DNA from 2 places in the Pseudoalteromonas sp. A25 genome. Region 2 is predicted to be linked to the other one. Evidence: riboswitches for the same ligand, from Rfam matches in the RefSeq annotation. Region 2 holds a riboswitch; the other holds the start of a gene.

Region 1 (6,258 bases), 1.8 Mb from region 2:
ATTGCTCTGTACCGAGCCCAAATGGCGTTAAGCTATCACCACCTAATGGGTTTTTTTCGCCTTCTGGCCAGCGTAATTGCACGCGCAGTAAAACACGTAACTGAATATTATGGTCGCTGGCAGCTTGGTTGAGCCAAGCCACTTGATTGTGACTTTCTGCCACAAAGGTGCGAACCCCTTGTGACAAAAAGTGTTGGATCTGCCTTTTAGATTTGGCAGGTCCAGTGTTGAGCACGCGTGAGGGGCAAACACCTTGAGCTAAAACTTGGTTTAACTCGCCAGAACTTGCTACGTCAAAATCAAACCCTGCTTTATCCAACGTTTGCACTATTTTTGACAATGGGTTGGCCTTTACGGCGTACCATAACTTCACTACCGATTGCTCTGTAAGTGGTTTTAGGTGTGCCAATAGCGCATCTAAGTCGTAAATAAAAAACGGTGTTTGCTCGGTTTGGGTGATATTTTCAATCACCTGACGATGGGCGGTGCTCAAAAAGGGCATTAGCGTAATACCTCTTCCAGCTCTAGTGAGGCATCACTTTTCTCATCGCGGTATTTGACGATAAGTGCACATGACATGCTTAAGCCTTGCTCGCGGCCCCATGCACTTGATGATGGGCGAGAGCCTGGGATCACAATGGCGTTTTCTGGAATTGGCTCGCCTTTGTCCAGCACTCGTTCATTCACGCAGTCGTATACTGGAATAGTTGCCGACAAACGTACACCCGGCGCCAGTACCGCGCCTTTTTTAACGACTACGCCCTCAACAATCACACAACCCGCGCCAATAAAAGCATCGTCTTCAATCACTACTGGGCTTGCACCGATTGGCTCTAATACTCCACCTAGTTGTACAGCGGCGCTTAAATGCACATTTTTACCTACTTGTGCACATGAGCCGACTAACGCGTGGCTATCCACCATCGTGCCCTCATCAATGAACGCACCGATGTTTACGTACGCTGGTGGCATGATAATGGTGCCCGCAGCAACATGAGCGCCACGACGTACACTGGTGCCACCTGGTACCATACGCACACCTGCATCGGCAGCAAAGCCTTGCGGTGCTAAATTGTGCTTATCAACAAAGCCACCCGGAAACTCGGTATTAGTGCCGTTTTTGAATGCCTCTAAAATACCTTGCTTTACTTCTACGTTGGCGTGCCAATTGCCATTTTCGTCTTGCGTTGCAGCACGCACACTGCCGTTTTCTAAATTATTTAATAGTTCTAACCAGCTCATAATGATTGCCTTAGTTCCAAGATAAAATTGATTCGTTTGCGTTGTTCAGTGCTTGGCTGCAAGGCAGCTCAAGGTGTGTCAAAGGAGGGCGTAGGTTTGGCGTGGCCAATTTACCTTGCGCATGCATCAGCACTTTAACGGGAATTGGGTTTGCCACAGCAAATAGGCTGTTAACCGCGTCCGTCCAGGTTGCGAATAAGTTTGGGAAAGTGCCTGCTAATGAGCGTCGCACAAATTCGGCAGTTTGTTCTGGCCAAGCATTGGCAGCCACTGATACTAAACCCGCAGCACCCGCTTGGGCAAAGTAGGGCATAAGCGCATCGTCGCCACTAAAAATGGCTACATTGGGCGCAGCTTGGCGAAACGCTTCAAAGGTGGCAATGTCACCACTGGCTTCTTTTACAGCCCAAAGGTTGTGGTGATGTTTTAGGTTGTTTAGGACTTGTGGACTGATTGCGACTGCACTGCGCCCCGGTACGTTGTAAATCATACATGGGCGTTCTGTTGCACCAAGCAAGGCATCAAACCACTGAGTTTGCCCAACGATGCCTGGTTTTGCGTAAAGTGGGGAGCCAAGTAAGTAGGCATCAATCGGTAAAGTATCGCAAAATGCGAGCCACTCAAGTTGCTCTGCTAGGTTAAAGCCGCCCACAGCGACCATAATGGGTACTGACGGAGATAAAGCGCAAACATGTTCAACAATCGTACGTTGCTCACCTTGGCTAAGCGCAAGCCCTTCCCCCGTGCTGCCTAAAATTAATAGACCATTGTTGGCACTTTGCTGCTCTGCGACCAGTGTGCTTAAAGTGTCATAGTCAACTTGACCTTGCGCGTCAAAAGGCGTTACTAAAGCCGTCCATAACGGATAGTTGGATAAATCGAATTGTGATTTCATCTCTACCGAACTTATATCGTGTCCGGAGTTTTGGAGGGAGTCCAAACTTCGAACAGTTAAAATTCGAAGAGCAATGGACTTAAAAATGACAAGGCAAATGGCCTTATTATTCTAAGACCAGAAGCTCTCCACCAAACTGAGTTATTTTGTGTTTAACACAAAATAATTGGTGACAGTCGCTGGGATTCAGCCCAGTCGCCCGAAGTTAACGCAACGCAAATACGCTAAACTTCTCGGCGTTAATTCCCCTCATTGTGTATCATTAGGGTTTGCTCCCCTCCACACAATTACCTGAATAACGCACCTCTTCCAGCCCTAGGCCAAGCGACTCTGTCTCTTGGCCTTAAAATAGGGTGAGCGCGCATTGAAACATTTTAGCCGTCTGGGTGTCAAGTGGCTAAATCCCATTCGATATAAATTAGACTACACTTTGAGAGCGTGTATAGGGTAAGCCCATTTATGTTAAAACTTATTAAATCTATTCGATTCCGGTACATTTTTGCACTGCTGGCTATGGCACTATTGGTTTCTATAGCTGCCGGGTTAATGCAGGCACTATTATATAAAAAACAAATAGATGCCGAAGTTATAAATGTAGCGGGTATGCAACGGATGCTATCGCAAAAAGTGCTGCTTCATGCCTATCGGCTAGAGACGCTTGAGGGCCAACCCGACTCATCCAGTGAAGTTTACAATCAGTTACAAGCAGCTATTGATCTGTTCTCGCAAAATCATGACTTTTTAACTGATTTGTTAGTTAAGCAGCAGTTTTCTTCTAAAAGTTTAAGTGCTTGGTATTTTTCTGAGCCGACGATGCTTAACCAGCGCAGTAAGCTGTTTGTTGAGCGTATCCGAGAAATTCAACTTAAAGACCCCGCAGAGCTGCATGATTTGTATTTGGTATCACAAACACTTTTAGCTGACCTTGATCATGCCGTTACGTTATTTGAAGCGCGCTCAAATCTGGGGATTGAGCGTTTGCGGTATATTGAGATCGCTATTTGGGCTCTCGCCATGTTATTGCTACTACTGGAGGCGAAGTTCATCTTTCGCCCGATGGAGCAGCAAGTTCTGGATGGACTCAATGAACTAAAGCAACAGAAAGCCAAAACGGAACAAGCACTGGGTATGAAGTCTCGTTTTTTGGCTCGCGCCAGTCATGAGTTGCGTACGCCACTGCAATCCATTTTAGGGTATCTTGATCTGTATAAAAAAGAGCGGCAAACCTATCAGTTAGAGCAGGCCGTTACATCGGTTAACCAACTACATATTTTAATTAATGAAATGCAAGATTTTAGCCGTTGGTCTAACGAGAAAATTAAAATTCAAAATAGCTATGCCAGTTTGGGTGATACGCTTGAAACAGTTGTTGCACCTTATCGGTTTGCGGCGCATCAAAAAGGTCTGTCTCTCACCGTAAAATTGTCGCAAAAAGATGATATACATTTGTTGTGTGACCACCATCACTTAGCGTGGGTATGCTCCCAGCTAATTGATAATGCAATTAAATTTAATGATAAAGGTGAAATTGAACTAATCGTCGAATTGCATCTCAGCCCTTTGCCCGCGCATTTGTTTGTGCAAGTAAGAGATCATGGGCCTGGGTTTGGAAAAGAGCTACTTACATCATTGGAAGTCTACGAAGAGGGTAATAATCACTTTCAAGGTATGCAGTTGGGCCTTGTTCGGTGCCAATGGCTGGTTAATGCGCTATCTGGTGAGATTACATTTAATAACTTGGCTCAAGGTGGTGCCTGCGTGAGTTTTCGTATTCCCGTTTCTACTAAAGCGCCAAGCGTCGCAGAGAAACAGCTTAGTGCTGATGGAAAAACTGCGTTATTAGTTGAAGATAATAAAGTGAATGCGCTTGTACTGTCTAGACAGTTAGACACTCTGGGCTTTAACGTACTGCATGTTCATCATGGCAAAGAAGCGGTGGATGTTTTGACATCACAGTCTTTTGATATCATTTTTATGGATCTGAACATGCCCCATATGGACGGTTATCAAGCAATAGCGCATATACGCACACAGCTTCATCTCGACACGATAATCATTGTTGTAACAGCCAATGATGAGCAGCAAGATTTAGCTAAAGCTATAGCGCTTGGTGCTGATGAACACCTGATCAAACCGCTGCAACAAGAAGCCCTTATTAAAGTATTAAGTGACATGGGATTTTTAACGGCAGCTTAAAAGTTTAGTAATCTAAATGCTTGTTTATATTAATTTAATTTACTTACTTTAAAGCCCGCTTGTTTTAGTAAGTTAATTAGTCCGTGTTGTTCTGGTAGATGTAGTGCACCAACAGCTATAAAAGTAGGTTGCTTTCGGAGTAAAGCGCTGAGCGTTTCAAGCCATTGCTTATTACGCTCAACCAGCATGACCTGCTCGGAGTATTTACCATATGTAGAGTCGTCAAAACTGCGTGCGTAGTATTGTGATAACTTGTTCATATCACCCGCTTTCCAAGCATTTACTAAATCAAGAAAGTAGAAGTTAATATCGTCTAAGTGCTCAAACGTTTCTTCAAACATAGCCTCGTTTTGTATTTCGAGTGCGCTCAGCATGGCCAATTGTTGTTGTAAGGTTTCTAGCCCGATTACTTTTTTACGCAATTTTTTTGAGTAGGTGAGTACTTGCTTATCGATACCATATTGTTCACTAAAGCCTAGCTTCTTATACTCCATTTGTAGAAGAGTGATCATCACGGCCCAAGGGCGGTGCCGATGAAAGCGTGAGATACTGAGGCCTGCTGTGCTCAAGTAATGTTTTAATTTTTGATAGTGCGTAGGATTCATCACATCAGCTAGCGCAGTTCCTTCAGGCAGCAACATAAAAGGAGCGGAAATCTGCTGTATTTGAGAGGCGCTAAGTGAGTCAAGGTCAACCTCTACGGCAATAAGTTCACTCGACTCAATGGCTTTTAGTACCTGTTTTGGTAATTTTTGCATATCTGCAGTACCAACATGGACAGTGCCGAATAAGTGTGACTTGATACCATTTTTTTCAACTTGAAAAAGTGCTGGGGTCGCATTGCTCAGTTGACTAAATAGCAACCCAAAAAACATGAGGCTGATAAAACAGCTTCTACGTAACCTGTAAAACATAAGCGTCCTGACAATTTGATAGTAGAAGTATCTTACGCATATAGCGGGAAAGTGCATAAAAATCATTTTATTTTTGTAAAATTAGCTCTGCCGTAAACCTAGCTTTTACAAGTAATTATTAAACAATGCAGCCCCGCTTGGGTTAATCAATTCTCTTTGGGCTCAATATTTGGAATTATTTACTAGTTTTTGTTATTTTTCATTTTAAATAAGCATAGTATTTATGGTTGACTTAAAAGTGTGTGCGGGTTACTAATAGAAAAAGGAACAGGATGGGCTCTACAATACGAAGAGTTGCCTGTAGTAAAAAATTTATTTGGTGATACAAAGAATGCTAAACACAGCACTTACTCTAGTCGTGATTATCAACGTGGTGATTATTATTACCGCGGGGGCGAACTAGTGCTGTAAGAAAAGTATTAGTAAAAGCCCCCCGCACTGAAAAGTTCGGGGGGCTTTTTTGTTTTAAGGCAAAAATTAAGTTAACAATCAGCAAGCAATTGGCAGTGGGGATGACAATGACAGGCGCACAACTTTTAATCGATTTATTAGCCAAGCATGGCGTTAAAGAGGTATTCGGCTATCCAGGTGGCGCGATCATGCCAATTTATGACGCTTTGTATGGTGCGCCTGTAAAGCACTATCTGACGCGTCATGAGCAAGGGGCTGGGTTTGCAGCTGTAGGCTACGCTCGCAGTACGGGTAAATTAGGAGTGTGTTTTGCAACTTCAGGCCCAGGAGCAACTAACCTAGTCACCGCGCTTGCTGATGCGATGCTGGACTCTGTGCCATTACTTGCTATCACCGGTCAGGTACCTACAGCGGCTATCGGCTCCGATGCGTTTCAAGAAGTGGATGTACTGGGGATGTCATTATCGTGTACGAAACACAGCTACATGGTTGAAAAAGCAGAAGACTTGGCTGAGGTGTTACAAGAGGCAATGCATCTTGCGCAGTCAGGTAGACCAGGACCAGTACTGGTTGATATCCCAAAAGATATCCAGCTGGCAC
Region 2 (6,258 bases):
AAAGTAAACAAGCAAAAATGCCCCACCACCGTGGTTCGCTGCTTGTGTAGGAAACCCCCAAATATTACCAAGACCAACCGCAGCGCCTGCTGCAGCAAGAACGAAGCCTAGTCGGCTTTGAAAACCATCTCGCAATTGAGCCATATCAGTTTAATGTAGTTATTATTTTAGACGGCCGATTATACTTAAGTTGTTAAAAATTGCGAATAAAATAGGTCCATCGGACAAGGCTACAATTATGCGTAAAATGGAAATGCTCGATTACTGATGACGAGTTGCAGCTTTAAGTGGCACTTATATATCAGTGCCACTTAAATTAGAGTATTAGGCTGACTCTAGTAGCTGCTCGTGAATTGATTGCACAACATGATCTGAGTGTGACTGCTCAACTAAAAAACACAGATTATGTTTACTTGCGCCATGGCAAATTAAGCGAATATCAAACTCACTCAATACCTTCATCAAGTTCATTTCGTGTTGCTTCAACTGTATCTCAGAACCAATCAATGCAACGAGTGTTAAGTTATTCTCAACTGTCACATGACAAAACTCACTGAGTTCATCTAGACACGCTTGGTCTAATTCAGGTCGAGATGCGTTTTGAGCATTGTCTAGGGTAATTGCTACACTGATCTCGGATGTTGTGACCAAATCAACAGAAATATTGTAAGCACTGAGTATCGTAAATATTCTTGCCAAAAATCCACTTGCCAATAACATTTCCGGACTTTTAAGTGTAAGTAAAATCTGGCTTTTACGCTGTGTCACAGCTCTAATACCTGGCGCTGTAGATTTTTCACGTTCAATCCATGTACCGCCCGCTTGAGGATCCCTACTCGAACCAACGAACACTGAAATACCACTGCGACTTGCTGGTAAGATTGTTGCGGGGTGCAACACTTTTGCACCAAATGTTGCCATTTCGGCAGCCTCGTCAAAACTCAAACGTGCGATAGGTGATGCTTTGATACATAACCTTGGATCTGTACTAAATATGCCAACCACATCGGTCCAAATATGAATACTTTGAGCGCCAATAGCTTCTGCGAGCAAGGCTGCACTGTAATCAGAGCCGCCTCTTCCTAAGGTTGTTGTCTGTCCATAGGCATCACTGCCAATAAAGCCTTGTGTAACTAACACTTTGTCGCTAAGTAACGGTACCAAATGCTGTTTAGATGCCGTTTCTGTAGCGGAAATATCAGGTGTTGCTTTACCAAACTTGTTGTCGGTTTTTAATACCTTGCGCACATCAAAACGCTCTGCTTGTATCCCCAAATTACGAAGTACCTGAGTAAACAAGAAGGATGACAAACGCTCCCCAAAACTGAGCATCTCGTCGCATTGTTGCGCACTTAATGCGGGCAATGCTGCCAATGCTTTAAACTCGGATATTGTTAAATCAAAGCCACACGCTAAGTCTTCGTCTAACTCTAATTGAGCAAGAATTGCATCTTGTATGTCAATAACAGACTGCACCAATTGCTTACGCTGTGATTCGTCTGCTTTTTGTTGCGTTAAGGTAACTAAATGATTGGTAACACCTGCACTTGCACTGACGACAACCACCCTAACTTGCGTGTTATCGTTAATAATTTGCGCACAGCGATGCATGGCTGGATAATCTGCGACACTGGTTCCGCCAAACTTTGCGACTGTGTACTGCGAGTTCATGATCTCTCCTTTTGATTGCTCAACTAGCAACCATAAAAAACAGGAGAACTTGGCAATTAAGGTACTGAAGATGTTTGAATAGACCTCTGCCAGAAGCTCTCCACCAATAACGGTGACAGTTCCGAGGATTCAGCCTCGTAAACCGAAAAGTTATCGCGACGTACAATAACTTTCCTCGGCGAATACTTCCCTCTTTAATGGTCTTCGGCTTTCGTCACCTACCATTAAATACCTAAGCATCGCACCTCTTCTGCTTATTTTGCCTTGATTAAGCTGAATCGAAGCAAAATAAAAGCCCACTGTGTCTCAGTGGGCCGATAGAAAATATCTTTTAGCCGTCTAGGAGTCAAGTTTTAATTATCGAAACGCTTAATTACTTGAATATCTAGACAAGCAACGCATTAAATATACTGACCTGACAAATAGGCACCAGCGTATCCAATTGTATAAGCAATTAGCAAATACAGCGACATTCTTAAATAGCTCATAAACGTTAAAGCTTTGACTTTACTCATTGCGATAATACCCGCAGCCGACCCTATCACAAGCATCGAGCCACCTACACCGGTTGCATAAGTAAACATCAACCACTGCTGCGCTGTCATTGTGATATCTGCTTTTAGCAACGCAGCGGTTAATGGTACATTATCAACGGCAGCAGATAGCAGTCCCATCAGATAATTTGCATACTCTGGGCTCATGTAAACATATAACTCTGTAAACATGTTCAGTACACCAACCTCCTTGAGTGCACCAACGAGTAAAAGTACACCAACAAAAAACAGTAACGTGTCGTATTCGATTTCTCTTATATAGTCGATGATTTTTTTGTTTACGTCTTTTTTGCGCATTAAAAATTGTGCAACTAAAAACATAAACGACAACCCAAATAAGAAAGTCAACAATGGTGGAACTTTATACTGAACGCTCAAAAACAGCGTTGCAAAAATGGTCGACATAAAGATAACCGCTATGGTGATATCTGTTTTCTCAATTCTTCTAGGTTCATTTTTATTAAATTCTAGTGTTTTATTCATGCCAATTGATAACATTGCAGCGAGCGCAATTACACTCACCAAAGCGGGTGCTATCAACAGTAAGAGATCTGGAATGGTGACCTTATCTGCTAGAAAAATCATCAAAGTTGTAACATCACCAGTGATGAGTGATACCCCACCACTGTTAACACTAAATATTATCAAGGTTGCATACTTAATTAGCTTTTTGGGGTCGAGCTTTAGCGACATTACAACAGCAAGAGAAATCAAGGTTGCTGTGATATTATCCGAGATAGAAGAAAACACAAAAGCTGATATACCTACTAGAAACATTAGCTTACGTTCACTTATTTGCGCTGGCATAACGCGGTGAACGATATTTTGAATAAAGCCTTTGGAATTCAAATATGCGACAAACGTCATAGCCGCCATCAAGAATAACCATAGAGTCGCAATTTCAAGAATGTTATGATCTAGTTGATGTTGTACAGTTTCTGGGCTTTGCCCATGAATTGGAGATATAAAAGCGATAATCCAACATAAAGTACCAAAAAAAAGGGTAGTTTTGGCCTTGTTTACATGGATGATATCCTCTATAACGATAAGCAAGAACGCAATCGCTATTAGGGTAAGGATAATGGGCGTAACCATATTGCGTAAACAACCTGTAAGTAAAATTAATAAAATTTGAAGGTAACGTGTAAATCGGCGCGAAGAATAGCATTTGCTGCTTGTATTCGCTACGGCTACAAGTAATTAATTTACCCTGCTTGTCATAAAATTGATACAAACTGGAAAGTTATGATCCCAGCAAAAAAAGTATTAAACACACTCAACGAACATTGGGGTGTGTTAGAGCTGCTTTTTAAACGGTTTAAAATGACCGATTTCAGCCTAAAAGACGTTCAAAACGTTATAAAACATAAAAACCCGCAATGGACCAGCGAACGGATTTTTAAAGAGACAAACCGTCTACTAAATCAAGAGATTATTATACCATTAGCTAAATCATCTCAATTGGAAATCAACCGAGCGATTGCTGATTTTGCCAGTTTCTTGTTACAGGAAGAAGATCTCGGCTTAGCCGAAGAAATTACCGTACTTGTAAAAGATCTAGAACGGCTTGGTTTGCGGTTACAGCAAGCTGGCGATGAGGGCGATTTTAGCGAACTTAGACGCTTTAACCGCATCATGGACGAACGAGTTCGAAAAATTGTTAAATTGTTTCAGCATAACGAAAGTGCAATATTCAATCTTGTTGAACAAGCTAAATCCGATAACAGCAATATCTCTCTACAAAAACGCTACGCCGCCGTCATTGAAGCCTTTGACGAATACATCGAGCCAATGTTAGAAATGGTAGATATTCGTGGTGAGTTTCACGCCTGTTTTTCAGTTATTGAGCTTCAGATAAGTAACCAGATAGACAGCATCGAAATGTTTGGCCGCGGTACACAAGACAAGCGAATGCTAGAGCAATTGCGTACAAGGATACTAGAGATGCACCTTGTGGGTCGTGAAAGTTTGCGCAAAAGTGCAGACATGCTAATGCCACTACGAGAAGAGCTACGTCGCAACACGCTCATAACCCGTCAAGCAGCAAAAGTACTCGGACTGGTTAGAAAAAATGGTGTCGACAGAATGTTAGCGCCCGTGCAGCCTGAGTATGTATCAGATATTCAGCGATTTTCACTTGGTCAACAGCGACATATGGTGGCTTATATGGCTGGCTTATCGCAGTTTGAGCATGAAGATTACCAATTGCCTGATCAGACCGATGTACCAGCTTATCAAAGTCCAAACATACCTGATTACAACGATGTGCGCGCTTCGTTTGCTCAGCGCTTCACCAAAAATGCAAATAAGAGCCATGCTTTATTGGGCTTTTTAAGCGAACAATACCCAAGCCTTGACGCCGATGAAATGCTGTTTTTATATCAAAAGCTTATCAGCGACGAGCAATTTGAATTACATCAAGACACCGAGCGGGCGAAAGTGAGCATTGCTGATCACACTTTTGCACTTTACCCGTTCAACGCAAGTAAATTACAAGAAACACACAATGACGCAGATTAATTTATCCGAACTCAGTGAGTTGCAAGCCATCAATAAAAAATTGGTGAGCGGTTACCACATTAGTGAACAAGACACCACGCTTTGGCAGCAGTTAGATCAAAATATCGACGCTTACCAAGCTCTTTTTACTGCATTGGGCCATGATCTACAACATGACGGCCGTGGCTTTTATTATTTAGCCAGTGATGAAAGTACCCCTAATATGGGGAAAATATCTCGAGCAATCGCTTTAACAGTGTTTATCTTAATCGAGCATTACGCAAACCAAGGTAAAGACCCACTAAAAGCCTTATTTGATGAAGTTGCAGACTTAGAGCTGATGCAAACAGTCGTTCAGCTAAACAAGCATTTATTTGATCAGCTAGAGATTTTCTCTGGTTCAGATTTAAGAAAAGATGTTTATCTACGTATGGTAAGGCTAGGACTGGCTAAAGAAGTTGAACAAGGTTTTATGCATTTAGCACCTGTCTATCGTTATATCGATGCGCTTATGGAAGTGAACGACGACAGTTTTGACACGCTTGAGGATGATGTATGAATAAGTTATATGGCTTAAGTAAGCTAGCATTATTAAACACTGCGGGTTATGCAAAATGTGTTATCCCGCTCGATAAAAGTGCCTCAATATGTGCGCCGAACAACACAGGTAAAAGCTCTGTCATAAATGCGCTGCAGTTCCCCTTAATAAATGATTTGCGCCTAACTGAATGGGATGGTCATGACTTAGAAGAAACTCGAAAATTTTATTTTTCGACTGACCAGTCGTACATTCTTCTTGAGGCAAACCTGCCACACGGTGATGTTGTTATCGGCGTTGCTGGGCTTGGAAAAATAGCGGGCTTTGCCCATCAATTTTTCTGCTATCCAGGAAAATTAAGCCTCGATGACTTTACCCAAGAAAAAAGCATCATCAAATATACTAAGTTATTTAAACATCTAGAAGCGCAAGGTAAAAAGCCTATTGAGCTCAAAGCACAAGAGCTAAACGCCCTACTCACTGGCGGCGCGACGCCCTTTGATGGCGATGTGAATCTAAAAATGATCCCGCTAAATAATGTTCAAGATGCGGCAATTTATAAAGAAATTTTTCGCCGCATTTTGAATTTGCATAAGCTAGGCGCAAATGATGTAAAACGCTTTATGCTGCGCGTATTTGAACGTCATATGTCTAACTCTAAAGTAGATTTTTATGAAGTGTGGCGCCGCGCATTTGACAAAGTAAACCGCTCGCGCCGTGAACTCAATGCCCTTGAATCAATGCAAGAGCCAATAGCTGCGCTCGAAGCCATGCTAGATAGCGAAGCAACCATCAAAGGTAAGTTAGCAGCTTACGCGCCTAAAATTGACGTTGCACTTGTAGAATATGAGCAATATCAACAAGAGCTAATGAGCGAATTGAGTGTTCAATTAGAAGATATCGAGCAAGAAAAGCACGACTTTGAACAAAAGCAACAATTATACTTACAACAATCTAGAGATATTGAGCGACGTCAAACACAGATTGAACAGTGGT

Evidence for each region. Region 2 has a riboswitch for lysine ahead of lysC (lysine-sensitive aspartokinase 3). Riboswitches for the same ligand answer to the same signal wherever they lie in the genome.
Region 1: linked by a shared signal. The riboswitch ahead of dapA (4-hydroxy-tetrahydrodipicolinate synthase) and the one ahead of lysC (lysine-sensitive aspartokinase 3) in region 2 are both predicted to bind lysine.

Annotation. Positions count from the first base shown of each region.
Region 1 covers NZ_AP021846.1:3,687,679-3,693,936, reverse strand. Annotated here, with positions in the region: gene GDK41_RS15880 (PLP-dependent decarboxylase) at 1-502, opposite strand, end outside; gene GDK41_RS15875 (2,3,4,5-tetrahydropyridine-2,6-dicarboxylate N-succinyltransferase) at 502-1,242, opposite strand; gene dapA (4-hydroxy-tetrahydrodipicolinate synthase) at 1,253-2,137, opposite strand; lysine riboswitch at 2,251-2,454, opposite strand; gene GDK41_RS15865 (response regulator) at 2,684-4,333, shown strand; gene GDK41_RS15860 (TraB/GumN family protein) at 4,363-5,247, opposite strand; gene ilvG (acetolactate synthase 2 catalytic subunit) at 5,766-6,258, shown strand, end outside.
Region 2 covers NZ_AP021846.1:1,903,994-1,910,251, reverse strand. Annotated here, with positions in the region: gene GDK41_RS08080 (sodium-dependent transporter) at 1-144, opposite strand, end outside; gene lysC (lysine-sensitive aspartokinase 3) at 325-1,671, opposite strand; lysine riboswitch at 1,757-1,929, opposite strand; gene nhaD (sodium:proton antiporter NhaD) at 2,073-3,320, opposite strand; gene GDK41_RS08065 (hypothetical protein) at 3,471-4,745, shown strand; gene GDK41_RS08060 (condensin complex protein MksE) at 4,732-5,283, shown strand; gene GDK41_RS08055 (ATPase) at 5,280-6,258, shown strand, end outside.